One region of the Pseudomonas sp. Emmai genome, then DNA from elsewhere that is predicted to be linked to it. Evidence: predicted binding sites of a transcription regulator. Region 1 holds the regulator's gene; each other region holds the start of a gene.

Region 1 (7,203 bases):
CCGGCATGCCGCACTTCTCCTTTCTCAGCATGGCGGCCCTGGCGGCCGGCGGCGCGTACCTGTTCTGGAAGAAGCAGAACGTGGTCAAGGTCCAGGCCTTGCAAGAGGTCCAGCGTCAGCAAGAACTGCTGCCATCCCCGGCCCGCGCCCAGGAAACCAAGGAATTGGGCTGGGACGACGTGACCCCGATCGACATGATCGGCCTGGAAGTGGGCTACCGCCTGATTCCGCTGGTGGACCGCAACCAGGGTGGCCAGTTGCTCGCGCGGATCAAGGGTGTGCGCAAGAAGCTGTCCCAGGACTTGGGCTTCCTGATGCCGACTGTGCACATTCGTGACAACCTCGACCTGGCCCCAAGTGCCTACCGCCTGACGCTCATGGGCGTGATCCTCGCCGAAGCCGAGATTTACCCGGATCGCGAGCTGGCGATCAACCCAGGGCAGGTCTACGGCGCGCTCAACGGCATAACCGCCAAAGATCCGGCTTTTGGTCTGGAGGCGGTCTGGATCGAAATCAGCCAGCGCGCCCAGGCGCAGTCCCTCGGTTACACCGTGGTCGATGCCAGTACGGTAGTGGCAACCCACTTGAACCAGATTCTGTACAAGCACTCCAGTGAGCTGATCGGCCACGAAGAAGTGCAGCAACTCATGCAATTGCTGGCCAAAAGCTCGCCGAAACTGGCTGAAGAGTTGGTGCCGGGGGTGGTGTCGCTGTCGCAACTGCTCAAGGTCTTGCAGGCGTTGCTCGCCGAACAAGTGCCGGTTCGCGACATCCGCAGCATCGCCGAGGCCATCGCCAACAATGCCAGCAAGAGTCAAGATACTGCCGCGCTGGTGGCGGCGGTGCGCGTCGGCGTAAGCCGCGCCATCGTCCAAAGCATTGTAGGGACTGAGTCGGAGCTGCCAGTTATCACCTTGGAGCCAAGGTTGGAACAGATATTGCTCAATAGTCTTCAGAAGGCAGGACAAGGCTCGGAAGAGGGCGTTCTGCTGGAGCCAAGCATGGCAGAGAAGCTGCAACGTTCGTTGATCGATGCGGCACAGCGTCAAGAGATGCAAGGTCAGCCGGTGATTCTGCTGGTAGCCGGTCCGGTTCGCGCCATGTTGTCGCGTTTCGGCAGGCTGGCAGTCCCGGGTTTGCACGTGTTGGCGTATCAGGAAATCCCTGACAACAAGCAAGTGACCATCGTTGCGACAGTAGGGCCCAACGGCTGAGGTAGTGGTTTATGCAAGTTAAGCGTTTTTTCGCCGCCGATATGCGTCAGGCCATGAAACTGGTACGTGATGAGCTGGGCGCTGATGCGGCCATTATCGGCAACCGCCGGATTGCCGGTGGTGTCGAGCTGACGGCTGCCCTGGATTACAAATTGTCGGCGCTGGCCCCACGCGTTCCAAACATGGAACTCGAGGATGAGCTGCGCAAGACCCAGTCGCGCATCGTCACCGCCCAGGCCGAACTGAGCCTGCGCGGCGAAGGCGAAACCGACGGTGACAAGACCACCAATCGCCAGTTGTTCGCCGGCCTGCCATTGACCGCTGCCGAGCCGCTGATCGAACCGACTTACGAACAGCCCCGTCGTGCCGCGCCAGCCCCGGCACCCGTGTCCGGCGGTGTTGACCCACGGGCTTTCGATTCGATGCGTTTCGAACTCAACAGCCTGCGCGAATTGATGGAAGTGCAACTCGGCTCCCTGGCCTGGAATCAGCTGCAAGGCAGCCGTCCGGCCCAGGCCAACCTGTGGCGTCGCCTGCAACGCATCGGCTTGTCCGGCCCGTTGTCCCGCGACCTGCTGGCGCTGATTACCGATATTGAAGAGCCTCGTCAGGCCTGGCGCATGTTGCTGGCGCACCTGGCGCGGATGATCGCCACACCGGAAGTCGAGCCACTGGAAGAGGGCGGCGTGATTGCCATGGTCGGCCCTGCCGGCATGGGCAAGACCACCACCCTGGCCAAGCTCGCGGCCCGTTACGTGCTCAAGTACGGCGCGCAGAACATCGCGCTGGTGAGCATGGACAGCTACCGCATCGGCGCCCAGGAACAATTGAAGACGCTGGGCCGCATTCTGAATGTGTCGGTGACCCACGTCGATCCGGGCCAGTCCCTGGTGCAGGCGCTGGATCCGTTGCTGCGCAAACGCGTGATTCTGATCGATACCGCCGGCCTTCAGGCCAGCGATCCGGCCTTGCGCATGCAGCTCGAAAGCCTGGCCGGTCGGGGGATCAAATCGAAAAATTATCTGGTCCTGGCAACCACCAGCCAGAAACAGGTTCTAACCGCCGCTTATCACAGTTACAAGCGGTGTGGGCTGGCTGGCTGCATCCTGACTAAACTGGATGAAACGGCGAGTCTGGGCGAGGTGTTGAGCCTGGCCATCAGTCATGAATTGCCAGTGGCGTACCTCACCGATGGCCCGCGCATTCCAGATGATCTGCATCTGCCGCGGCGTCACCAGTTGGTCAGTCGCGCGGTGAGCGTGCAAATGCAGGAAGAACCCAGCGAGGAAGCCATGGCTGACATGTTCGCTGATATTTACCACAGCCCGACCAAGCAGGTTGGCTGAGGTACTAATGAACAGTTTTTGTACCTACATCGATGGTCTGCCATGCATTGTTCAGTTGATGAACGCGCAGCCAGTAATGTGGCCTCCGTCTATGCAAGACAAGGTAAAGAAATAACATGGGCAGCATGCATCCCGTACAGGTGATCGCGGTGACCGGCGGCAAAGGTGGCGTCGGGAAGACTAACGTGTCAGTGAACTTGTCCCTGGCTCTAGCAGAGCTTGGCCGACGCGTCATGCTGCTGGACGCCGATCTGGGTCTGGCGAACGTCGACGTTCTGCTGGGACTGACGCCCAAACGTACCCTGGCCGACGTGATCGAAGGCCGCTGCGAGCTGCGCGACGTTCTATTGCAGGGCCCGGGCGGTATCCGTATCGTCCCGGCCGCGTCCGGCACCCAGAGCATGGTTCATCTGAGCCCGGCCCAGCATGCCGGCCTGATCCAGGCCTTCAGCGATATCGGCGATAACCTTGATGTATTGGTGATCGACACGGCTGCGGGTATTGGTGACTCGGTCGTCAGTTTTGTCCGCGCCGCGCAAGAAGTGTTGCTGGTGGTCTGCGACGAGCCGACCTCCATCACCGACGCCTACGCCCTGATCAAATTGCTCAACCGCGATTACGGCATGAACCGCTTCCGCGTCCTGGCCAACATGGCCCAGAGCCCGCAGGAAGGGCGCAACCTGTTCGCCAAGTTGACCAAGGTCACGGACCGCTTCCTCGACGTGGCCCTACAATACGTCGGCGCCGTGCCTTACGACGAAAGCGTGCGCAAGGCCGTGCAGAAGCAACGTGCCGTCTACGAAGCCTTCCCGCGCTCCAAGTGCGCCCTGGCGTTCAAGGCGATTGCACAAAAAGTCGACACCTGGCCGCTGCCGGCCAACCCGCGCGGACACCTGGAATTTTTCGTCGAGCGCCTCGTGCAACAGACCGCAGGACCCGTCCTATGACAGCCAGTGGCTACAACCTCTACAAGAAGTCGGCACGTGATTCGCAATACGAGCTGATCGAGCGTTACGCGCCACTGGTCAAACGCATTGCTTACCACTTGCTAGCGCGTCTGCCGGCCAGTGTCCAGGTGGAAGACCTGATCCAGGCCGGGATGATTGGCCTGCTTGAAGTGTCAACCAAATACGACGCCAGCAAAGGCGCGAGTTTCGAAACGTACGCGGGCATTCGAATCCGTGGCGCGATGCTCGATGAAGTACGCAAGGGGGACTGGGCGCCACGTTCGGTCCACCGCAATACCCGCATGGTCAGCGACGCAATTCGCTCGATTGAAGCTAAAACCGGCCGTGATGCTAAAGATCACGAAGTTGCGGCCGAACTCCAATTGAGTCTCGACGATTATTACGGGATTTTGAACGATACCTTGGGCAGCCGGCTGTTCAGTTTCGACGACCTGTTGCAGGACGGCGAACACGAAGGGCTGCACGAGGATGGCGCCAGTGCTCATCTGGAGCCGTCGCGCGATCTGGAAGATGAACGCTTCCAGGCCGCCTTGGCGGACGCGATTGCCAATTTGCCGGAGCGTGAGCGACTGGTGTTGGCGCTGTACTACGACGAAGAGCTGAACCTCAAGGAAATCGGTGAGGTCCTGGGTGTCAGCGAATCCCGTGTCAGCCAGTTACACAGCCAGTGCGCGGCCCGTTTGCGGGGGCGTTTGGGGGAGTGGCGAGCGCGCTGAAGGCAGTGTGGGGACACTGCGAACGAGGCTGGTGTGGTGATGAACTGCAGCGGTCTCGATCTGTTGTGCTCCAGACAGTCATTTGAGTGCTTTGCCGGATTGAATGAAATGGCGCGTCCAGGTGCTGGGCGCGTTTAAGACTGCTTGGAGGTCGAATTGGACAAGAACATGAAAATCCTCATCGTTGATGACTTCTCAACGATGCGGCGGATCATTAAAAACCTGTTGCGTGACCTTGGGTTCACCAACACGGTCGAGGCTGACGATGGCACCACTGCCATTCCGGTGCTCAACAGCGGCAGCATCGACTTTCTGGTAACAGACTGGAACATGCCGGGCATGACCGGTATCGACCTGCTGCGCCACGTGCGCGCCGATGAAAAACTCAAGCACCTGCCAGTGCTGATGGTGACCGCTGAAGCCAAGCGCGAACAGATCATCGAAGCGGCCCAGGCCGGTGTTAACGGCTATGTGGTCAAACCCTTCACGGCCCAGGCGTTGAAAGAAAAAATCGAAAAGATTTTCGAACGCATCGGTTGAGTCACTGCGCCACGGGGTAGCTATGGACCACAACGAATCTTCACAGGGCGATTTTGAATCGACCCTGAAAAAACATGCCCGCGAACTGGTCGACAGCCTTGAAAAAGGCAAGTTTGGCGACGCTGTGCAACTGATTCATGAGCTCAACCAGACCCGTGACCGCGGCCTGTACCAGGAAGTTGGCAAGCTCACTCGCGAGCTGCATAGCGCGATCGTCAATTTCCAGATTGACCCAAACATGCCGCAAGCCGAGGAAGTCTCGCAGATCACGGACGCCACCGAGCGTCTGGGGTATGTGGTCAAGCTGACCGAGGCCGCTGCCAACCGCACCATGGACCTGGTGGAAAACGCCACGCCGCTGGTCAATGGCCTGAGCACTGAAGCCCAGGCATTGAGCGCCGACTGGGGACGCTTCATGCGTCGCGAAGTCGGGGCTGAAGAGTTCCGCGAGCTGGCCCGGCGGGTCGACGGTTTCCTGACGCGCAGCAGCGCGGACAATCGCACAGTGTCGAGCAACCTCAACGACATTCTGCTGGCCCAGGATTACCAGGACCTCACCGGTCAAGTGATCAAGCGCGTGACCCAATTGGTCACCGAAGTTGAAAGCAACCTGCTCAAGCTCGTGCTCATGGCCAGCCAGGTAGACCGCTTTGCGGGTATCGAACATGACCGTGAAGCGATGCTGGCTGAAAAAGATCCACAAAAACATCTCTCGCAGGGTGAAGGTCCGCAGATTCATGCCGATAAAAGAGAAGATGTTGTGTCCGGTCAGGACGATGTGGACGATTTGTTATCCAGTCTTGGATTTTAGGTTTTTTAGGTTTTTAGACCTTTAGGAGCACCCCCTTAATGAGCTTCGGCGCCGATGAAGAGATCCTTCAGGATTTCCTGGTTGAGGCCGGCGAGATTCTAGAGCAACTGTCCGAGCAACTGGTCGAGCTGGAAAGCCGACCGGATGATGCGGACCTGCTCAATGCAATTTTTCGCGGTTTTCACACTGTAAAAGGGGGCGCCGGCTTCCTCCAGCTCAATGAGCTGGTGGAGTGCTGTCACATCGCCGAGAACGTGTTCGACATCCTGCGCAAGGGTGAACGACGCGTCGACTCGGAACTGATGGACGTGGTTCTTGAAGCGCTGGATGCGGTGAACGGCATGTTCACCGAAGTCCGCGAACGCAGCCCGATCACGGCTGCCACTCCGCAATTGCTGGAAGCCTTGGCCCGTCTGGCCGAGCCACAATCGGCCGACGTCGCAGCCCCGGTTGCCGACGCGGTGGAAGAACCGGCCGCTGAAAGCGAGTCGGGCGACATCACCGATAACGAATTCGAACAACTGCTGGACTCGCTGAACGCCGTCAAGGCCCAGGCCGAAGCCCCGGCGGCTGTGCCTGCGCCGGCCGCATCGGCCAGCGACGAAATCACCGATGCCGAGTTCGAGTCGTTGCTCGATCAGTTGCACGGTAAAGGTCAGTTCGCGGTGGATGCCGTAGCCGCTCCGGCTGCCCCGGCACCCAAGGCCCCGAAAGCGGCTGGCGACAGCTCGGACATCACCGACGACGAATTCGAAGCACTGCTCGATCAGTTGCACGGCAAGGGCAACTTTGCCGTCGATGCGCTGGAAACCGCCATTGCCTCGGCGCCAGCCCCGGCTGCGCCAACCGCTAAAGCGGCCGGCGGCGATCTGATCTCCGATCACGAGTTCGAATCGCTGCTCGACGAATTGCACGGCAAAGGCAAGTTCACTGAAGTCGGTACCGGCACTGTGGTGACGGCTCCCGTCGCCAAAGCCCCGGCACCGGCGCCGAAACCTGTCGCCAAAGCGCCCGAGCCTAAAGCCGAAGCGCCGAAACCGGCCGCCGCGGCTGCACCGGCTCCGGCCCGTGCCCCGTCCGCGCCGCCACCGGAAAAACCGGCCAGCGAAGCCGAGACCACCGTGCGGGTTGATACCGCGCGTCTCGACGAAATCATGAACATGGTGGGCGAACTGGTACTGGTGCGTAACCGCTTGGTCCGTCTGGGCCTCAACAGCGGCGACGAAGCCATGTCCAAGGCTGTGTCGAACCTCGACGTGGTCACGGCCGACCTGCAAACCGCGGTCATGAAGACCCGGATGCAACCGATCAAGAAGGTCTTCGGGCGCTTCCCGCGCCTGGTTCGCGACCTGGCTCGCCAGCTCAAGAAAGAGATCAACCTGGAGCTGGTCGGCGAAGAAACCGACCTCGACAAGAACCTCGTCGAGGCCCTGGCCGACCCGCTGGTCCACTTGGTGCGCAACTCGGTCGACCACGGTATCGAAGAGCCGGCCGAACGCGAAGCGATGGGCAAGCCGCGCAGCGGCAAAGTGATTCTGTCCGCCGAACAGGAAGGCGACCACATCCTGCTGTCCATCTCCGATGACGGCAAGGGCATGGACGCTGATG
Region 2 (7,203 bases), 2.1 Mb from region 1:
TGCAGAAGAAAGTCAATCAACTGCAATTCAGCCTCGGTTACGAAGAGTAACTTTTCACCCCCGCAGGCCTCCCTCTGGAGGCCTGCACCTTTTTCCAGGAATCGTCGTCATGCAGCGGGTCATCAGGGATGCGCAAGCCACACCGGAGGGGATGAGTGCGCTGCAAGCCAAAGTCGCCCTTATCCAGAAACACTTTCCACCGAACGTCGCCAGCCTCTTCGCCATTCCGCGAATGGGCAGCGGCGAGGTGCTGGAATGGTGGACCGAACTGGGTGGCCAACCCACGCCCTATGCCGAGCTCAACGAAGACGCGCAACGACGTTTGCTGGACACCTACGAAGTACGCCAGAAGTCCCTTGAACTGCTGGCGGACGAACTGCAAAAACGCGGTCAGCCGACCGTAGCCGACGAGTTGCGCAGCCTGCTCGGCGCGCCCGAACTGGACAAACTCTACAGCCTCAACGGCGAACCGTTGGCGGTGCGCTGGAACCAGCGTCCGCCGAGGCCGATTCCGCCGCCGGTGATTCCGGTGGCCCCCGTGGTGCCGGTCGTGGCGCCGTCGCGCCGTGGCTGGTGGGTCGCCGCCGCCTTGCTCGCGCTGCTGTTGCTGCTGTTGGCGTTGTGGCTTTACTGGTTCCTGCACCGTGAACCTGTGGTCGTGGTTGAACCCGTAGCGCCAGTGGTGACACCCGTCGAGAAACCGGTGGTCCCGGTCCCCGAGCCTGAACCCGTCGTGGTGCCCGCTCCAGAACCCGAACCAGAACCCGAGCCCGAGCCAGTCCCGGCACCCGCGCCCGTTCCACCGCCAAAACCCGTGGTCGCCGCCCCGCCACCGGCGCCAACGCTGGATAACTTCGCCTGCCGTAAAAAAGCGCCGGATACCAAGATCCCGCAATTTGTGGTGGTGCTCGACACCTCGGGCTCGATGGACATGAACATCAAGTCGGTGAAGGCCGATGAGGACTGGTTCTTCAGCAACGAGCTCAACAAGTACCTGGACCCCAACCGCACCGTGCAGATCTTCGCCAAACCCACGCGCATGGACGTGGCCAAGGATTCGCTGGCGGGCATGATCAACGGGCTCGACCCGAAGATCGACACACGCCTGATCACCTACGAAGGCTGCAACAGCACGCCGGACCAGGGCGTCTTCAAGTTCGGCGACCGCCAGCGCCTGATCAACGGCATTCGCGGCCTGCGCCCCAACGACGGCACACCCCTGGCCGACAGCCTGGCCAAAGCCGCCAGCACCGTGGATGGGCGCAATAACGATGCAGTGATCGTGATGTTCGTCGACGGCGAGGACAACTGCCAGAAAGACGTATGCGCCGTCTCCCGCCAGATCGCCCAGAACCAACCGCGCCTGCGGGTCAACGTGGTGAACATCGGCACCGGCGGCCCGTCGCGCTGCATCGCGCAAAACACCGGCGGCCGGGTTTACTCCAGCAACGACGCGGCGGAGTTGGGCAAGCAATTGAAACTGGCGAGTAAGGAAGTGGCGAGTAATGCCAAGTGTAATTAGGCATTGCCGGAAATTTCCGACAACTACTCGGCGACTTGCATACGCCACTTCGGCCGCTACGGCGGCCCGGTGTTCAAATGGGTTATTCACGGGTATCGCATTGTTTGGTGTTGATGTGGTTTGAATGAGTATGCTGTTCCAACCGCAACGCAAAGGTGTATTCCCTATGCTGGGCCAGATAACGAAATCGGAGAGAAACCTGTGAGGCTCGACAAGTTGCGCGTGCAGAACTTCATCGTTACGACCCATAGTCCTCAAGTGCTGAGTACCGTACGGCGTGAAAACATCCGCGTCATCGGGAAAGACGCCCAGGGCCAATTGATTGCATCACAGCCGCTTGCCATGACCTACGGTGAGCCCAGCAATAGCGTGCTGCACGGTGTGATGCAGGTTGATCCGCAGCCTCCGGTGAGTGAGAAGCCGGATTTGCTGCAGCTCACCTAATGGTGAGCGCGACGCCCCTCATTTGCGCTGAACAGATTCGATCAGTTAACCCACTGGGTCCACAGCCTGAAAACCTCAACGGGCGCCCACCTGGGCGGGACACCCTGATTGAACCTCAACGAAACCGATCAACCTCATGCCGCAGGCCTGCCGCCAGGGATTCCAGCTCCTTGGCGGTGATGGCCAGGTTCGACACCACTTCGCGCTGCTCGCTGTTGGCCAGCGCAATGCTCTGCAAGTTGCTGCTGAGCAAGGTCGCGGTGCTGCTCTGTTCCTGGGTCGCAGTGGTGATCGCCGCGAACTGCTGACCTGCCGAACGACTCTGCTCATCAATCCGCTCAAGTGCCGAGGCGACGTTGGCATTTCGGGACAAGCCTTCCTGCATCAGCACGTTGCCCTGCTCCATGGTGCTGATGGCGTTGCCGGTTTCCTGCTGGATGCTCTGGATCATTCCGGAGATTTCATCCGTCGCTTCACGGGTGCGTGACGCCAGGTTGCGCACTTCATCGGCCACTACCGCAAAACCCCGGCCCTGCTCGCCCGCACGGGCGGCTTCGATGGCGGCGTTCAGCGCCAGCAGGTTGGTCTGGTCGGCAATCGCGGTAATTACCCCGACGATCCCGCCGATTTCCTGGGAGCGCTGCCCGAGGGTGTTGATCACCGTTGCGGTGCTGTTCAGTGCGCCAGCGATTTGCTCCAGTGAAGAAGAAGCTTCCTGCATCGATGTACGACCGATCTGAGTTTGCTGTGCGTTTTCCTGGGCCATGCGCTGGGTGTTGCCCATGTTGTCGGCGATGTTCAGGGACGTGGCGCTGAATTCTTCGACGGCGCCGGCCATGCTGGTGATTTCGCCGGACTGCTGCTCCATCCCTTCATAAGCACCGCCGGACAGACCGGACAAGGCCTGGGCGCGGCTGTTGACCTCTTCCGACGCCTTGCGGATGTGCTCGACCATGGTCGACAGGGCCTGGCTCATCTGGTTGAAGGCCCGGGCCAATTGACCGATTTCGTCGTTGCTCGACACATTCAGGCGCACGCTCAAATCACCGGCGCCCAAGGCTTCGGCTTGACGTACCAGGTCGCCCAGCGGTGCCAGTTTGCTGCGCAACAACCAGACCGCCGAACCGACTGCGATCAACATCGCCAACAGGCTGCCGATGGCCAGTTGAATGCCGACGCTCCAGGTCACGGCGCTGATTTCGGCTTTCGGCATGCTCGCCACCACCGACCACGGCCCGCCTTCGAACGGCACGGCCAGGCTGTAGAAATCTTCGGATTTGTCGCTCCAGAACTCGCCTTTACCCGGCGTCTTCGCCAAGTCGGTAACGGTTGGCACCGCCTTATCCAGTGCTTGCACACCGGCAATCGGCACCAGCCATTTGCCCTGTTCATCCAGCAACGCCAGGGAACCGGTCTTGCCGATGCGGAAGCGCTTGAGGTTTTCGAACTGCGCGTTCTGCGCGTCGGTGTAATCGAATCCTACGAACAGCACGGCAATCACCTTACCGCCGCTGTCACGTACGGGGGTGTACTGAGTCATGTAGGAACGTTCGAACAGCAAGGCGCGACCGACGTAGCTCTGGCCCGCGATCAAGCGCGCGTAGGCCGGGTGGGTGTGATCGAGCAAGGTGCCGATGGCCCGGGTGCCGTCCTGTTTGCTCAGGGAGGTGCTGACCCGAACGAAGTCTTCGCCGCTACGTACGAACAAGGTCGCGACGCCGGCGGTCATTTGCTTGAACTCGTCAACTTCCTTGAAGTTGTTGTTCAGCACCTCGCTGCCCAGGTGCAGGCCCGGGGTCTGCACGCCGGCCACGGTCACCGGCTCATCCGGGTGCACGCTGAGGCCGGCGCTGAAGCGCTTCTCGAACAGACCACTGAGACGCTGGGTGCTTTCCCGCAGCGTGCCGTGGAACGTGCTGAGCTGATCGGCGAGCAGGCGGGCCTCACTGGCCAGATGCTCTTCGCGGGTGGCGAGGTTGGCGGTGTCCAGCGAGCGCAGGGCGAACACGGTGCTGCCGCTGATGACAATCGCCAGAATCACGGCAAGCGCGAGACCAAGCTGTGAGGCGATCCGGGCACGGGGTTGAGACATGACAGCTCCTGGCCAAGCGACCGGATCCTCCTTGATCAGGCTCTGCGCTCAGCAAAATTTCGAATAATGGGAATAACGCGAAACCGGCACGAAGGTTCCACTAGCAGATATTCGGCGGCAAACCTGAATACTTGAGCTATTAGCCCGGTTATAGCCTCAGGCCACTATATCGTTTCAGCTCAGGCGTTCAACGTCCGGCAATTCCATGGCCCGCACTTCGCCCTGTAGGAAATCGCTGAGCCGGCGCATACGCTCACCACCGGGACGGGTTTTCGGCCAGACCAGGTAATATTTCTCACCGCTGGCAACGGCGGTCGGCCACGGCAAACTCAGACGCCCCTGCGCCACATCCTCGGCCACCATCAGCAAATCCCCCATCGACACGCCATACCCCCGGGCGGCGGCGATCATGCCCAGCTCCAGGGTATCGAACACCTGCCCGCCCTTGAGCGACACCTGATCGGCCAGTCCCATGCGCTCCAACCAATTGCGCCAGTCACGGCGGTCCGGCGCAGGGTGCAGCAGTTCGGTGGTGGCCAGTCGGGCGACGTCCCAGGGCTGGTCGTCCAGCAGATTGGGCGCGCCGACCGGGATCAGTTCTTCCGGGAACAGCAACGTCGTCTCCCAGTCCGGTGGGAAATTGCCTCGACTGAGGATCACCGCGCAATCGAAGGGTTCGTGGTTGAAGTCCACGGTGTCGATGTCCATCCAGGCGCTGGTCAGTTGCACTTCGTTGCCCGGTTGCAGGTGCCGGAAGCGACTGAGCCGCGCCAGCAGCCAGCGCATGGTCAGGGTCGACGGGGCTTTCATGCGCAGGATGTCGTCTTCGGCGCGCAAGGTATTGCAGGCGCGCTCCAGCGCGGTGAAACCTTCACGAATGCCCGGCAGGATCAGCCGCGCCGACTCGGTCAACTGCAGGTTGCGCCCGCTGCGGTGAAACAGTCGGCAGGCAAAATGCTCTTCGAGCGTACGAATATGCCGACTGACCGCACTTTGGGTAATCGACAGTTCTTCCGCCGCGCGGGTAAAGGAGCTATGCCGCGCCGCCGCTTCGAATGCGCGCAGGGCATACAAGGGAGGAAGCCGACGAGACATGCAGAAAGCTCCTATAGCGGGATGGGGCCAACTTATCAGAAAGTCCGCTGGATGAGTTTTAATCATGCCACCCATCCTTTTTATCCCTTTGTGCAAACCCCGCAGAGCGCCGAGAATCGAGCCTTTCCCATTAATACTGCCAATGGAGCGTGATGACCATGCAGCATCCAGCACGTACCGAACTCTGGGCCATCCTGCGGCTGGCGGGGCCGTTGATTGCCTCGCAGTTGGCGCACATGTTGATGGTCCTCACCGACACCCTGATGATGGCGCGCCTGAGTCCCGAGGCGCTGGCCGGCGGCGGCCTGGGCGCGGCGACTTACTCGTTCGTGTCGATTTTCTGCATTGGCGTGATCGCGGCAGTCGGCACGTTGGTGGCGATTCGTAAAGGCGCGGGCGATATCGTCGGCGCCGCGCGGTTGACCCAGGCCGGGTTGTGGCTGGCGTGGTTGATGGCGCTGGTCGCCGGTTTGCTGCTGTGGAACCTCAAACCGGTGTTGCTGCTTTTCGGCCAGACCGACACCAACGTGCACTCCGCCGGGCTGTTCCTGACGTTCCTGCCGTTCGCCCTGCCCGGCTACCTGAGTTTCATGGCCCTGCGCGGTTTCACCAGCGCCATCGGCCGGGCAACGCCGGTGATGGTGATCAGCCTGTGCGGCACCGTGGCCAACTTCGCACTCAATTACGCGTTCATCACCGGCATGTTCGGCTTGCCGAAAATGGGTCTGGTGGGGATTGGTCTGGTGACTGCGATTGTCGCCAACCTGATGGCCGTGGCGTTGGCGCTGCACATTCGGCGGCATCCGGCTTACGACGCTTACCCGTTGCGCCAGGGCTTGTCGCGGCCGAACCGTCAGTACCTGAAAGAACTGTGGCGCCTGGGCCTGCCGATCGGCGGCACCTACGCGGTGGAAGTCGGGTTGTTCGCCTTCGCGGCGCTGTGCATGGGGACCATGGGCAGCACGCAACTGGCGGCGCATCAGATTGCGCTGCAAATTGTGTCGGTGGCGTTCATGGTCCCGGCGGGGTTGTCGTATGCGATCACCATGCGCATCGGCCAGCACTACGGCGCCGGGCAATTGCTCGATGCGCGGCTGTCCGGCCGGGTCGGGATCGCGTTTGGCGCGGCCTCGATGGTGGCCTTCGCCATGGTGTTCTGGCTGTGGCCGAATCAGTTGATCGGTTTGTTCCTGGACCATAACGACCCGGCCTTCCGCCCGGTCATCGACCTGGCCGTGAGCCTGTTGGCGGTGGCGGCGTGGTTCGAGCTGTTCGACGGCACGCAAACCATCGCCATGGGCTGCATCCGGGGGCTCAAGGATGCCAAGACTACATTCCTGGTCGGGCTCGGTTGCTATTGGCTGATCGGCGCGCCGGCCGCGTGGGTGATGGCGTTCAATCTGAACGGGGGGCCGACGGGGGTCTGGTGGGGCTTGGCGCTGGGATTGGCATGTGCGGCGGTGAGTTTGACGCTGGCGTTTGAGTGGAAGATGAAGCGGATGATTCGGCGCGAGCCTGCGGTGCAGGCCAGTTTCAGGGTGATTCAGCCGGATTAGGATCCCTGTAGGAGCGAGGCTTGCCCGCGAAGGTGTCGTGTCAGTTAACAACGATGTCGACTGATACGACGCCTTCGCGGGCAAGCCTCGCTCCTACAGGGGTCGGCGTTAGCTCACGATTTCGAGGGCGGGCTGTTGGCTGCTGCCAAACGTCAGATACTCCACCAACTCCGCCAACGGCAACGGCTTGCTGATCAGATAACCCTGCACCTGATCACACCCAAACCCGCGCAACAAATCCAGCTGCTCCGGGGTTTCCACACCTTCAGCCACCACTTCCAGGTTGAGGTTGTGCGCCAGGTTGATCATCGCGTGCACCAGTTTGCGGTTCTCTTCCCGCTCCTCCATGCCGCCGACAAAGCTCTTGTCGACCTTGAGCAAGGTGATCGGCAGGCTGTTGAGGTGCACGAACGAGGAGAACCCGGTACCGAAGTCGTCGAGGGAAAAACGCACACCGAGGCGGCCGAGGGCGTCCATGGTTTGCTTGACCAAGT
Region 3 (7,203 bases), 3.4 Mb from region 1:
TATGAAAATTAATCGGAATAAGAATGTTTGTGTTCCGCGTCTGGAACCTAAGCGGTTGATTTACGGGCATAAAAAAACCGGACATCAGTCCGGTTCTTTGAAATACGGTAATTAGGCGGCAGTAAATTCAACAGGAAATGGAATCGCGGCTTGGGCAGTTTGCAGCTTGGTCAGGGTTTCGCGCACCACTTCCTTGGCAAGGCAGGCACATTTACCGCATTGACTCGCTACGCCGGTGGCCTGACGGACTTCCTTATAGCTGCAGCAACCTTCATAGATTGCATCGCGGATTTGACCGTCGGTAACGCCAGTGCAGAGGCAGACATACATAAGTGAGAACCGTCGCTGGTTGTGACTCAATTGCGATGGATCTTAATGTTAACGAGAATGATTGTCAAAGTGGTTTCTGAAAGCTTTGCGTTATAAGTGTCCATGGCTGACGAACGGTTCCCGACATGGCATTGCGACAGTAACCGCAGCGAGTCCAAATTTATCAGCCCGCTGAAAAACCGTTGAGGACAGCTCAAAAACGCCGTGTATGATGGTCGGTCCTTGCGAAGGCGGTTCGTGTCACAGGGATGTCGCTTGCGGGTGGCAGGCTGACGCGAACCCATTCCTTCACGTTATTTAGACCAGGAGATATCCAATGAGCGTACTCGTAGGCAAACAAGCCCCAGACTTTACCGTACCGGCTGTCCTCGGCAACGGCGAGATCGTAGACAGCTTCACCCTGTCCTCGGCCATCAAAGGCAAATACGGCCTGGTGTTCTTCTACCCACTGGACTTCACCTTCGTTTGCCCGTCCGAGCTGATCGCTCTGGACAACCGCATGGCTGACTTCAAGGCCCGCAACGTTGAAGTGGTTGCCGTGTCGATCGACTCGCATTTCACTCACAACGCATGGCGCAACACCCCAGTGAACAATGGCGGTATCGGCCAGGTTCGCTACACCATGGCTGCCGACATCAAGCAGGACATCATGAAGGCCTACGACGTTCAGTCCGCTGATGGCGTTGCATTCCGTGGTGCGTTCCTGATCGACGACAAAGGCGTTGTCCGCTCGCAGATCATCAACGACCTGCCGCTGGGCCGTAACATGGAAGAGCTGATCCGTCTGGTTGACGCGCTGCAATTCCACGAAGAGCACGGCGAAGTCTGCCCTGCCAACTGGAAAAAAGGCGACAAAGGCATGACCGCTTCCACCGAAGGTGTTGCGGCTTACCTGACCGAGCACGCTGCGGCCCTGTAAGCCCAAGCGTCAGGCACAAAAAAACCGGCCGTGAGGCCGGTTTTTTTATGGGCGGGATAAACCCAGCGACCGGATCAGTCGTTGAAGTCTTCCCAGCCGCCCATTTGTTTCCAGCGATTGACGATGCCGCAGAACAGCTCAGCCGTCTTCTCGGTGTCGTAGCGAGCCGAGTGGGCCTCGCGACCGTCGAAGTCGATGTCGGCTGCCTGGCAGGCCTTGGCCAATACAGTCTGGCCGTAAGCCAGGCCAGCGAGGGTGGCGGTGTCGAAGCTGGAGAACGGATGAAACGGGTTACGTTTCATGTCCAGGCGCGCGACAGCGGCGTTGAGGAAGCCCAGGTCGAAGCTGCTGTTGTGCCCGACCAGGATCGCCCGTTTGCAGCCGTTGGCTTTGAGGGCCTTGCGGATGCCGCGGAAGATATCGGTCAGCGCCGCTTCTTCACTCACCGCCATGCGTAGCGGGTGATCGAGCTTGATCCCGGTGAACTCCAGGGCAGCTGCTTCGATGTTGGCGCCTTCAAACGGCTCGACGCGGAAGAAGTAGGTGTGATCGGGATACACGAAGCCTTTTTCGTCCATGGCGATGGTGGTCGCCGCGATCTCCAGCAGGGCGTCGGTGGCCGAGTTGAAACCACCGGTTTCTACGTCGACGACAACCGGCAGGTAACCACGGAATCGGGCTGCCATTGGATGACGAGCACCGCCTCCGCCGCCTTGACCGTCCTGTTCATCGTCGAAATGGTCTTCACTCACGCGTGTTCCTCCAGCAGGCGCCAGCGCAGTTTTTCACCGGCGCGCAGCGGGATTACGGTCAGCTCGCCAAATGGCAGGCTGGTTGGGGCGGTCCACTCTTCGCGGACCAGGGTAATGCGATCGGTGTTCACCGGCAGGCCATAGAAGCGCGGGCCGTTGAGGCTGGCGAACGCTTCGAGCTTGTCCAGCGCGTTGCGCTGTTCGAAGGCTTCGGCGTACATCTCGATCGCGGCATAAGCGGTGTAGCAACCGGCACAGCCGCAAGCGGCTTCCTTGGCGTGCTGGGCATGCGGCGCCGAGTCGGTGCCGAGAAAGAACTTCTCGCTGCCGCTGGTGGCGGCGTCGAGCAGGGCTTCCTGGTGGGTGTTGCGCTTGAGGATCGGCAGGCAGTAGAAGTGCGGCCGAATCCCGCCCACCAACATGTGGTTGCGGTTGTACAGAAGATGGTGAGCGGTGATGGTCGCGCCGACGTTGGCCGCAGCCGCGTTGACGAACTGCACGGCGTCGGCAGTGGTGATGTGTTCGAACACCACTTTGAGCGTCGGGAAACGCTCGACCACACGCCGCATGTGCTCATCGATGAAGATTTTTTCGCGGTCGAACACGTCGACATCGCCACGGGTGACTTCGCCATGGATCAACAACGGCATCCCGACTTCGGCCATGGCCTCGATCGCCGGGAAAATCTTGTCGATGCTGGTGACGCCAGAATCCGAGTTAGTGGTGGCGCCGGCCGGGTACAGCTTGGCGGCGTGAACGAAACCGCTGGCCTTGGCCTCACGAATTTCTTCGGGCTGGGTGCGGTCGGTCAGGTACAGCACCATCAACGGTTCGAAACGACTGCCGGCCGGGCGTGCAGCGAGAATCCGCTGGCGATAGCCGTCGGCTTCAGCGGCGTTACGCACCGGAGGTACCAGGTTGGGCATGATGATGGCGCGACCAAAGGTGCGCGCGACATCCGCAACGGTATTGGACAAAACAGCACCATCGCGAAGATGAATATGCCAGTCGTCGGGACGCAGCAGGGTCAGGCGGTCGGACATGAGGGGATTCCAGGCGGGTCAAACTGAGGGGAATGCTACCGGAAAAGACTCTCTCAGGCACTCGCTATCAAGTTTTGCAGGAACGTACCGATATGAACTAGGTATGCCGTAAACATGTGTGTGTCGGTCTTTTTGTTGTAGAAGCCAGTGGAGCCTCCCGTGCGCCAGCGTTATTTAGCCTTGCTCAGTGTGTTTGCCAGCCTTCCCGCGATGGCGCTCACTTTCCAGACCCGTCTGGAGAGCATCGAGTGGACGGTCGAAGGTGACAAATTCGAATGCCGCCTGACCCAGCCGGTGACCGATTTCGGTTCCGGTGAATTCGTGCGTCGTGCCGGCGAGCAAGCGATCTTTCGCCTCAAGGCCTACAACTCGGTGATCGGCGGCGGTTCCGCGACCTTGCTCGCGGCCGCTGCGCCTTGGCAACCGGGGCGTGGCGACATTAACCTGGGGTCGGTCAACATTGGCAGCGGCAATGTGCTGTTCAACAGTTCTCAGGTGCAGGCCGGGCGTTTGATCAATGGCTTGATGGACGGCCGCAGCCCGGTCATTCGCCGCGCTTCCGGCGATGGTCGAGTGTCTGAAGTGCGTTTGCTGCCGGTCAAGTTCAACAAGGCGTTCAGTGACTATCAGGGTTGTGTAGCCAAGCTGTTGCCGCAGAATTTCGAACAGGTGAAACAGTCCGAGATCGGTTTTCCCGGCGAAGGCTTTGACCTTGATCCGCAAGCCAAGGCCAAGTTGCAGGTGATGCTGGAGTTCATGAAAGCCGATCCGACGGTCAATCACATCGAGCTCGATGGGCACTCCGACAACAGCGGCAATCGCCTGACCAATCGCGAACTGTCACGCCGCCGGGCGCTGGCGGTGATGGACTTCTTCAAGGCCAATGGCTTTCAGGAATCGCAGATCACCATGCGTTTCCACGGTGAGCGCTACCCATTGGTGCCGAACACCAATGCCGCCAACCGGGCAAAGAATCGCCGGGTCGCGGTTCGCCTGGAACGCGTCGCGCCGACCGACAAGCCGGCCCCGCAATCAGCCTCTGCCGCGAGTGCCGCGCACACATCCTGACTCGCGGGTCATCGTCGCGCCCTCGTAAGAATCTGTCGCTTCGTCGTCATAAGCTGTCGCGGTACTGTAAATTATTTCGTATGAGCGGTAGACTTCACGGCTTTCCGTAAACCCCGTGGAGTGATGGCATGGCGGACGTAAACAAGGTCGTTCTGGCGTATTCCGGCGGCCTGGACACTTCGGTGATCCTCAAGTGGCTGCAGGATACTTATAACTGTGAAGTGGTGACCTTCACCGCTGACCTGGGTCAGGGCGAAGAGGTCGAACCGGCCCGCGCCAAGGCTCAGGCCATGGGCGTAAAAGAAATCTACATCGACGATCTGCGCGAAGAATTCGTGCGTGATTTCGTGTTCCCGATGTTCCGTGCCAACACCGTTTACGAAGGCGAGTACCTGCTGGGTACTTCCATCGCTCGTCCGTTGATCGCCAAACGCCTGATCGAAATCGCCAACGAAACCGGCGCTGACGCCATTTCTCACGGCGCCACCGGCAAGGGCAACGACCAGGTGCGTTTCGAGCTCGGCGCCTACGCACTCAAGCCAGGCGTGAAAGTGATCGCTCCTTGGCGCGAGTGGGACCTGCTCTCCCGTGAAAAGCTGATGGATTATGCTGAAAAGCACAACATCCCGATCGAGCGCCACGGCAAGAAAAAATCCCCGTACTCGATGGATGCCAACTTGCTGCACATCTCCTATGAAGGCGGCGTGCTGGAAGACACCTGGACCGAGCACGAAGAAGACATGTGGAAATGGACCGTCTCCCCGGAGAACGCTCCTGATAAAGCGCAGTACCTGGAACTGACCTACCGCAACGGCGACATCGTCGCGCTGGACGGCGTCGAAATGACCCCGGCCACCGTGCTGGCGACGCTGAACAAAATCGGTGGCGAACACGGCATCGGCCGTCTGGACATCGTTGAAAACCGCTACGTGGGCATGAAGTCCCGTGGCTGCTACGAAACCCCGGGCGGCACCATCATGCTGCGCGCGCACCGTGCGATCGAATCGATCACCCTGGACCGCGAAGTGGCTCACCTCAAAGACGAGCTGATGCCGAAATACGCCAGCCTGATCTACACCGGTTACTGGTGGAGCCCTGAGCGTCTGATGCTGCAACAGATGATCGATGCGTCCCAAGTCCATGTGAATGGCGTCGTGCGCCTGAAACTGTACAAAGGCAACGTGATCGTCACCGGTCGCAAGTCCGATGAATCGTTGTTCGACGCCAACATTGCCACCTTCGAAGAAGATGGCGGCGCCTACAACCAGGCTGACGCGGCGGGCTTCATCAAGCTCAATGCCTTGCGCATGCGCATTGCAGCCAACAAGGGTCGCAAGCTGTTCTGAGACCTTTGCCGCAGTAATTGAAGCTGTGGCCCTGTCGTCGACGGGGCCACAGCTTCAATGGTGGTTACGCCTGGCATTTCGTTGCCATCGCTTATCTCGTTTCTACTCAAGTTATTAACTTCTTCTGGTCACGCATCAAGCGTTTGATCCAGCACTGTCACGTCCTGTGAGTTCAAGTTGTAAACAACGCATAAGGTCTCGCAAGCGCCTTTGCTTCTGTGTGTGGTGTCTTCCTTCAGTAACTGCTCCGATTGGCTGCAAGCCAGAAACACGATCACTTTCGCGGCGTGGTTGCGTGGTTGACGGATTTTTTCCATCAGGGCAGTGACATCCACCTGTGTGTGCATACCGCGCGTATCAATGATGCTCAAATCCTTCAACTCTCCCGGCAAATAGAGGCTGTGTAGAACCCGGATGCTTGTTTGCAGATGGATGCGGGCCGGCGGATCCTGCGCGGTCCGGAACCAGCGAAACCCTCGGCGCCGGTTCGAAAAGCCGGGCAGGGGACGTTCATAGGTCGACGTGATCACGGCGCCTTTCGGTTTCGCTGGAGCGTCGTTCGGGCGTGGACTTTTTCTGTTTTCAGAACGCCCGGCGTTATCGATGACTTTGACGAAGTACTTGTCTTTTCCAAAATCGGAAGGCGCGTACAGCGATCGATAGTTGAAGTTGAGTGTGAGAAAAAAAAGAAAGAGTAAATAGAACGGAAAACTGATCAGGAACCAGACATAAATTTCTCTTTCGTCGCTATCTAGAAAGGGCAGGGAGATTGCGGCAGAGGTTTCTGAGATCGCTGCAAAAATAGCAATGATGGTCATTGGGTTCGTGATTTTCTTTTGGAGTTTTTTCATGTTTTTTGCTCATAAGGTAATGTCTTTTTCTCGTGTGGATAAACGTGTTTGTCGGGAGTAAGGTTGTTGGCTTTTTAAGGTGTTTGATTTTAATGAGAGTCCGTTCCGAATAATAGGTTGTGGTCATATAGAGTAACTGTAGTGCTCATGGTTTTAGGATGTTGGGCGTTCTTGTTTCAAAAGTTTTAGAGGGGGTGTGTTCATTTCTTCAGGCGTGGGTAGATCGTTGGCGATTGGCGTTGTGTTACAGGGATTGATATTCACAATGTTAGTTACTATCAGGACTGGCGCCGAAGGCAATAGAGGCGGGGTGGGTTGTACGGTTGTCGGTAATGCGCGGTATTGGTTGTAAGGCGAAACAAAAAAGACACCCGATGTTGAGCGCACTCAAGGATTTCACGGTTTCATGTGCCTTAAATTCAAGGTTTTTTTGTAGGAATAATCCGCGTTGCTTGTAGGGGATGTCTCTCGGTGCGGGTGCTTGGGGGTGGCGGCATGCCATGGGTGAAACGACTAGGCTATTGTGCGGGCTCTAAAAATTCGAACAGCGAAAATTGGACTTGCCCATGAATAAAGTGCTGATCGTGGATGATCACCCCGTCATTCGACTTGCGGTGCGTTTGCTAATGGAACGTCATGGCTACGAAGTCATTGCAGAAACAGATAATGGTGTGGATGCATTGCAACTTGCGCGTGAACATATGCCGGATATTGTCATTCTGGATATTGGAATACCGAAACTGGATGGGTTGGAAGTGATTGCCCGCCTGACCTCCGTAGCGTTGCCGTTGAAAGTGTTAGTGCTGACCTCCCAGGCACCGGGGCATTTTTCGATGCGGTGCATGCAGTCGGGTGCCGCCGGCTATGTTTGCAAACAACAGGACCTCACCGAAT
Region 4 (7,203 bases), 3.5 Mb from region 1:
ATTTTACGGTTCATGGGATTTCCTCAAGCGGTGGGTGAGCGATGTGAGGAAGTGTATTTATCCGCCTGGCAGTGATAAACAGGAGTCAATCGGAATCACTGGTCGGTTAATCCGAACAATATAGGTCGGCCCATGAACAAGCTGGAACTGCTGAGCACCTTCGTCCGTGTCAGCGAAATGTCGAGTTTTACCCTCGCCGGCGAGAGCCTTGGCCTGCCTCGCTCAACCGTGTCCGAGCACATCCAGGCCCTGGAAACCCTGCTCGGCACACGCCTGCTGCAACGCACCACGCGCAAGGTCCAGTCGACCCAAGATGGCTTGGCGTTGTACGAGCGCAGCAAGGATCTGCTGTCGCACATGGATGAAATCGAAGGCCTGTTCAAGCAGGACGAGGCCTCGCTGGCGGGGCGGATTCGCATCGACATGCCGAGCATCATGGCGCGGCGCTTCGTAATGCCGCGCCTGCCGGAGTTCATGGCCAAGCATCCGCACCTGGAACTGGAGATCAGCAGCACCGACCGCCGGGTCGATTTGCTCAGCGAGGGGTTTGATTGCGTGGTGCGGGTCGGGGCGCAACCGGATCACTCGGTGGTGGCGCGCCGGGTGTGCGAGTTTTCCATGGTGAACTGCGCCAGCCCGGCGTACCTGGAGCGTTATGGCGTGCCGGAACACCTCGATGATTTAGCCCGGCATCGGCTGGTGCATTACGTCGGTGTGCTGGGTTCACGTTCGGAAGGATTCGTGTACGAGGCGGCGGGGCAAACCCGTCGCGTGCCGATGGCCGGCAGCATCACGGTGAACAACTCCGATGGCTATGAATCGGCGTGCCTGGGTGGTTTCGGTTTGATCCAGGCGCCGTTGCATGGCATGCGGCCGTATCTGCTCACGGGGGAGCTGGTGGAGGTGCTGCCGCAATGGCGAGCCCCGTCGATGGACGTATCACTGCTGTATGCGCGGCAGCGGCATTTGCCGTTGCGGGTGCGGGCCTTCATGGAGTGGCTGGAACACGTTATCCAGGCAACCCACTGACCCCTGTAGGAGCGAAGCTTGCTCGCGAAAGCGGTCTATCAGTCAACATTTACGTTGAATGTTAAGCAGCCTTCGCGGGCAAGCCTCGCTCCTACACAGGTCCGGGCGGGTCAGAACAGTTTGGTGAACAACCAGTACAAACTGCCCGACAACAGGATCGCCGCCGGCAAGGTCAGGACCCAGGCCATCAGCAGGTTGCGGATGGTCTTCATCTGCAAGCCGCCGCCATTGGCGACCATTGAACCGGCCACCCCCGAGGACAACACGTGGGTGGTCGACACCGGCAAACCGAACATGTCAGCGGCGCCGATGGTCAGCATGGCCACGGTTTCCGCCGATGCACCCTGGGCGTAGGTCAGGTGGGTCTTGCCGATCTTTTCACCGACCGTCACCACGATGCGCTTCCAGCCGACCATGGTGCCCAACCCCAGCGCGATGGCCACGGCGATCTTCACCCACAGCGGAATGAAGCGCGTGGAGTTGTCGATCTGTTGCTTGAACAGTTGCAGCTTGCCGCTGGTGTCGGCGTCGAAGTTGCCGACCTTGTTCTTGTCCATCAGGCGAATGGTTTCGCTGGTCAGGTACATGTCGTTACGCACGTTGCCCACGGCCTCGGCCGGGACTTTCGACAGCGAACCGTAGCCCTTGACCTCGGCGCCGATACGGCCGGTCAGTTCGGCGAGGGCGGGGACCAATTGTGGCGTGGCTTCCTTGCTGCGTACGTAGTCGGAAAGGATCGACCGTGGATCCGCCGGGGCCGGCTGCGGCGATGCTTTGACCAAGGCTTGCTGGGTGACTTCGGCCACGGCGGCGAACTGCAACGCCTGATCGGCGGGCATGGTGCGGTTCAGCGCGTAGGCCATTGGCAGGGTCCCGACCAGGATCAACATGATCAGGCCCATGCCTTTCTGGCCATCGTTGGAACCGTGGGCGAAGGACACGCCGGTGCAGGTCAGGATCAACAGGCCGCGAATCCACCATGGCGGCGGTGCGTCGCCTTCCGGTGCCTTGTACAGCGCGCGATTCTTGACGAAGGCGCGCAACGCCAGCAGCAACAGCGCGGCACAACCGAAGCCGACCAAGGGCGAGAGCAGCAGCGCGTAACCGATCTTGGTCGCTTGTGCCCAATCCACACCGCTGGTGCCATCGCGGCCGTGCATCAGGGCATTGGCCACGCCGACGCCGATGATCGAACCGATCAGGGTGTGGGACGACGAGGCTGGCAAGCCCAGCCACCAGGTGCCGAGGTTCCACAGGATCGCGGCGATCAGCAGGGCGAAGATCATCGCGAAACCGGCGGAGGAGCCGACTTGCAGAATGAGTTCCACTGGCAGCAACGCGATGATGCCGAACGCCACCGCGCCGCTGGACAGCAAGACGCCGAGGAAGTTGAAGAACCCGGACCAGGCCACCGCGAAGTTCGGTGGCAGCGAGTTGGTGTAGATCACCGTGGCCACGGCGTTGGCGGTGTCGTGGAAGCCGTTGACGAATTCAAAACCCAGGGCGATCAGCAGCGCCACACCCAGCAGCAGAAACGGGGTCCAGGTGGTCACCACCGTGCCGAGTTCGTGCATGTCGTGCATCAGGCTGTAAGCGGTGAACAACAACCCGCTGGCCAGTACCCCGAAGAAAATTACCAGGGTGAACAGGCCGGGTTTTTTATTGAGCTGCGGTCTGGCGCTGCTGCCGCTGACGGGCGCCTGGGCAGTGGTATAGGAAGGAGTAGCCATCACGGACAATCCTGATGAGGGAAGGAGTGTCGCCCATGATCGTTTCAAAATGTGACAGAGAGACTGCGGTGGGTCAGTGTTTGGGGTTTTTTACCTACTGATCGTTCCCACGCTCCGCGTGGGAATGCCTCCCCGGACGCTCTGCGTCCGCTTTGGGACGCGGAGCGTCCCTGGCTGCATTCCCACGCGGAGCGTGGGAACGATCAACAGCGTGGGAACGATCAACGTCCTGTAGGAGCGAGGCTTGCCCGCGAAGAACGATAACGCGGTCATTCAGATAGACCGAGGCGTTCCATTCGCGGGCAAGCCTCGCTCCTACAGAGGAATGGGGTGCGTTAATAATCCTGGCGCTTGCGAAACGCCCAACGCCCGGCCAGCACGGTAAACGTCGCCACCAGCGCCACCAGGATCCAGAACCCCTCCGGGTCCCCCGCCAGCGGAATCCCACCCACGTTCATCCCGAAAAACCCGGCAATGATGTTGATCGGCAACGCCAGCACCGTGACCACGGTCAGGGTAAACAGCGTGCGGTTGCTCTGTTCGTTGAGGTTGGCGGCGATTTCTTCCTGCAACAGCTTGATCCGTTCACCCAGGGCCGTGAGGTCGTTGATGATCAGCGCAAACTCCTCGGTGGACTTGCGCAACTCCTTCACGTCCTCCTTCTGCAGCCATTGCGGCGGCCGATTGAGCAAACGCAGCAACGACCCCGGCTCCAGCGCCAGCAGCCGTTGCAAGCGCACCAGCACCCGACGATTGGCGCCCAGTTCGGCACGGTTGGTCGACAGTCGCGAGGAGAGTAATTCGTCTTCGATCTGATCGACGCTCTGGCTGGTCTTGCGCACGATCTGCGTCAGCACTTCGCCCTGATCGCGCAGCAGGTGCACGAGCAATTCCAGCGGCGAACGAAAGCATTCGCCGGCCTTCACCGAGGAACGCAACTTATCCACCGAGTGCAGCGGTTGCAGGCGCGCGCTGATGATCAATTTGCTGCGGGCGCAGACCCACAGCGTCGAGACATCCGAGGACACCATGCTGCTGAGGTTGAACACCACATCGTTGACCACCGCCAGCAATGCCGAATCCACATGCTCGATCCGCGTCGAACGCGAGCCCTCGTGCAGCGCCTCAAAAAACTCCTCGGGCAATTCCAGATGACTTTTCATCCAGCGCTCACACGCGGCGTGGGCCAGGTTCAGGTGCAGCCAGAGGAATTCGTCGCTGTCTTCAGACTGTTGCAAACAGCGTAGCGCCTCAGCCGAATCGATCTCCCGGCCGCGCTCACCCGGACGAAAACGGAAGCCGTACAGCAAGCCGAACAAGTCAGTGTCGCGGTGAGTGTGATCGATGCTGTGGTTCATGAGGTCTCGCTGGGAGGAAGTGCCTGTCGCGGGTTTCACAGGTTCACTTGAGCCGCATCATCGCAAGGTCTCTTGACGGTTTTGTGACAGTTGCGTGGCGCGCAAACGTGTGCGCTACCGATGATCGGAATTGATTCAAGAACCGCTCTGGCACGCCGATGACGCAGGTGTTAGGTTGCGCGGCTTCGGCCACGAGCCGGGACCGCAGACAGGGAAGTTTGGACGTCTTTCACGCCCAACCAGGCGTGCCTATCTCCTGTCATGAGTATCACTCGATGCTGCAAAAATCCCTGAGAGCCCAAATCCTCGCATTGCTCGGCGGCAGCCTGCTGGCGATGTTGCTGATCGCCTTGGCCTGCTTTCATTTCCTGTCCAGCGGCGTGCAAAGCTACGCCAATCTGATCGACGGGCCGTTGCACACCTCGCAATTGATCGATGAGGCCAACCTGCAATTCAAGGTGCAGGTTCAGGAGTGGAAAAACGTCCTGCTGCGCGGCAAGCAGCCGGCGGACCTGGATAAATACTGGAAGCAATTCGAAGACCGCCAGCGCGACGTGCAGGGCATCCTCGGCGAACTGGCCAGCCAGAAAGGCCTGGACGGCCAACTCAAGACCCGCATCGAACGCCTGCGTGACGAACACCGTCAGTTGGGCAGCGCCTACCAGAAAGGACGCGATGCCTACGTCGCCGCCGGTGCCGACCCAACCGCTGGCGACACCGCCGTCAAAGGCGTGGACCGCGCCACCAGCGATCAGATGAGCGAATTGGTCGGCGAACTGCGCAAGCAGGGCAGCGAGCAATCGGCGCTGATCAGCGCCGGTGCCGAGCGCACGGTGATGTTGGGGATTATCGTGATGCTCGCCTCGGGTCTGTTGATCGGCCTGTTGAGCCTGTGGCTGATCAACCGCAACCTGGTGGACCCGATCCGCAAACTGATCGACTACGTGGCGCAACTGAGCCAGGGCAAGTTCGCCGACCGCGTGGCCAGCACCCGTCAGGATGAGCTGGGCAAACTGGCCATGGCCGCCAACACACTGCGCGACTTCCTCGCCGAAACCTTCAACCGTTTGCAGCGCAGCGCCAAGGACCTGGACAGCGCCAGCGGCGAGTTGAACGCCATCGCCGGCCTGATGGCCAGCGGCACCAACGAACAGTTCAACCGCACCGACCAAGTGGCCACGGCGATGAACGAAATGTCCGCCACGGCTCAGGAAGTGGCGCGTCACGCCGCGGATGCGGCACGCGCCGCCGACGATGCCGACCAGTCCGCCCAGCAAGGCGAAAAGGTCATGCAGGGCACCATTCACACCATCACCCAAATGCGCGGCGAAATCGCCAATACGGCCACGGTGATCCGTCGTCTGGAAACCGACAGCGGCCGCATTGGCAAAGTGCTGGAAGTGATTCGCGGCATCGCCGAGCAGACCAATTTGCTGGCGCTCAACGCCGCCATCGAAGCGGCCCGTGCCGGTGAAGCCGGACGCGGCTTTGCGGTAGTGGCCGACGAAGTGCGCAGCCTGGCCCAGCGCACGGCGGCGTCGATCATCGAGATCAACCAGATCATCCAGACCGTGCAAACCGGTGCGGTGGACGCAGCCCAGGCGATTGAAAGCGGTCAGTCGCGCAGCGAAGAAAGTGTCGCGCAAGTGACCGAGGCCGGCGCGATGCTGGAGCGCATCACCCATGCCGTGGAAGCCATCCGCGACATGAACCGCCAGATCGCCACCGCCGCCGAAGAACAGACTTCGGTGGCCGAAGACATCTCGCGCAACCTGACCGAGATCACCACCATCGCCAGTACTAACCTGGACAACGTGCAACGTACCGAAGCGGCGAGCCACAACCTGCACGGCTTGTCGGGGCAGTTGAATGAAGTGACGGCGCGTCTGAGCGCTTAAGCAAAAACACTGTGTACCGGTTCGCTTACCAAACCGGTACACAGTCGATCTCAAGTGCGGCCAGCGGATGTCGATGATGGGTTTAACCTGAACCCACCTAGGATCAATCCCATGGTTAGCATCACCTCGGTTTCCATCAACCAGACCCTTTCAACACAGACCAGCAAAACCGCGATCAGCGACAGCACCGACGACGCGACCTCCGTGACGGCGGCTGCCTCCAGCGATACCTCCAAGACTTCCGCGAACGGTACGGCGCCGGCGGCGGGTGGCGGCAGTTCGAGCAGCAGCACGGAATCCGACGCGGTGAAGGACTTGCGCAAGCAGATCGCCGAGCTGCAAAAGCAATTGTAGGAACAACAACAGCAACTGCAAGCCGCTCAGGCCAAGCAGGAAAGCGCCGATGCCAAAGCCGCCGATGTGGCCGCCGCGCAATCGCAGATCGCAACCACCTCGGGTTCATTGCAGACCGCTACGGCGGCGTTGTTGCAGGCGTTGCAGCAGGAAGGCAGCAGCACGTCCGGGTCGATGGTCAGTACGTCGGCTTAACTCGCGGCCGGCAGGCTGAAGGTAAACAGCGTGCCGCTCTGCGCCGTGGACGCCACGTGCAGTTGGCCGCCATGGGACTGGGCAATCTGACTGGCAATGTAGAGGCCCAGCCCGAGGCCGGCCTGGGGCGTGTCGCGGGTCGGTCGCGAGTAGGGCTGGAATAGATGGGGCAGCACGGCTTCGGGGATCGTCCCCTGATTTTTCACCGCCAGCATCAAGGCGCCCTGATCCACCTGCGCGATGACTTCGATGTCACCTCGGACATCGCCATGGGCAATAGCATTGGCCAGCAGGTTGGAGAGCAATTGCGCGACACGCTCGCGATCGCATTGGACGTCTCGCAGCTCGCCGATCGACGCGCGGATGACCCGTTGCGGGTGCACGCCCTGGATCTCTGAAATCACATGCTGTAGCGCATCGCCCAGGTCCGGGCAGGTCGCGATATCGAGCGGGATGCCATTGCCCAGGCGGCCACGGGCGAAGTCCAGCACGTCGTCCACCAATTGCGCGGCGCGTCGGGCGCTGGTGAGGATGTGCTGCACCAGTTTGTCGCTGGCCGGATTGGGGGATTTGCGCTGGAGCATTTCGGCGGCGGCGCTGATGGCGAACAGCGGGTTGCGCAAGTCATGGCCGAGCACG

What was found. Region 1 encodes FliA, which starts transcription of late flagellar genes. Its sites were predicted from a motif close to CTAAAGTTTNNNNNNNNNNNGCCGNTAA; they were not measured.
Region 2: ACY4LX_RS32790 (methyl-accepting chemotaxis protein) is a predicted target of FliA. The motif match lies at 4,167-4,194, and genes of this name have one in related genera.
Region 3: ACY4LX_RS27045 (flagellar protein MotY) is a predicted target of FliA. The motif match lies at 3,111-3,138, and genes of this name have one in related genera.
Region 4: ACY4LX_RS25940 (methyl-accepting chemotaxis protein) is a predicted target of FliA. The motif match lies at 4,252-4,279, and genes of this name have one in related genera.

What each region holds. Positions count from the first base shown of each region.
Region 1 covers NZ_CM143685.1:2,122,574-2,129,776, forward strand. Annotated here, with positions in the region: gene flhA (flagellar biosynthesis protein FlhA) at 1-1,214, shown strand, start outside; gene flhF (flagellar biosynthesis protein FlhF) at 1,226-2,560, shown strand; gene fleN (flagellar synthesis regulator FleN) at 2,677-3,507, shown strand; gene fliA (RNA polymerase sigma factor FliA) at 3,504-4,244, shown strand; gene ACY4LX_RS09600 (chemotaxis response regulator CheY) at 4,413-4,784, shown strand; gene ACY4LX_RS09605 (protein phosphatase CheZ) at 4,807-5,595, shown strand; gene ACY4LX_RS09610 (chemotaxis protein CheA) at 5,634-7,203, shown strand, end outside.
Region 2 covers NZ_CM143685.1:7,116,639-7,123,841, forward strand. Annotated here, with positions in the region: gene ACY4LX_RS32775 (hypothetical protein) at 1-50, shown strand, start outside; gene ACY4LX_RS32780 (vWA domain-containing protein) at 110-1,522, shown strand; gene ACY4LX_RS32785 (hypothetical protein) at 1,724-1,966, shown strand; gene ACY4LX_RS32790 (methyl-accepting chemotaxis protein) at 2,082-4,058, opposite strand; gene ACY4LX_RS32795 (LysR substrate-binding domain-containing protein) at 4,233-5,153, opposite strand; gene ACY4LX_RS32800 (NorM family multidrug efflux MATE transporter) at 5,312-6,709, shown strand; gene ACY4LX_RS32805 (putative bifunctional diguanylate cyclase/phosphodiesterase) at 6,818-7,203, opposite strand, start outside.
Region 3 covers NZ_CM143685.1:5,893,062-5,900,264, reverse strand. Annotated here, with positions in the region: gene ACY4LX_RS27065 (bacterioferritin-associated ferredoxin) at 112-330, opposite strand; gene ACY4LX_RS27060 (peroxiredoxin) at 647-1,249, shown strand; gene rnt (ribonuclease T) at 1,324-2,001, opposite strand; gene pyrC (dihydroorotase) at 1,998-3,044, opposite strand; gene ACY4LX_RS27045 (flagellar protein MotY) at 3,204-4,112, shown strand; gene ACY4LX_RS27040 (argininosuccinate synthase) at 4,241-5,458, shown strand; gene ACY4LX_RS27035 (hypothetical protein) at 5,587-6,309, opposite strand; gene ACY4LX_RS27030 (response regulator transcription factor) at 6,876-7,203, shown strand, end outside.
Region 4 covers NZ_CM143685.1:5,645,101-5,652,303, reverse strand. Annotated here, with positions in the region: gene ACY4LX_RS25960 (SDR family NAD(P)-dependent oxidoreductase) at 1-14, opposite strand, end outside; gene ACY4LX_RS25955 (LysR family transcriptional regulator) at 133-1,029, shown strand; gene ACY4LX_RS25950 (inorganic phosphate transporter) at 1,140-2,759, opposite strand; gene ACY4LX_RS25945 (transporter) at 3,095-4,117, opposite strand; gene ACY4LX_RS25940 (methyl-accepting chemotaxis protein) at 4,393-6,015, shown strand; partial or broken gene ACY4LX_RS25935 (hypothetical protein) at 6,127-6,564, shown strand; gene ACY4LX_RS25930 (GAF domain-containing sensor histidine kinase) at 6,561-7,203, opposite strand, start outside.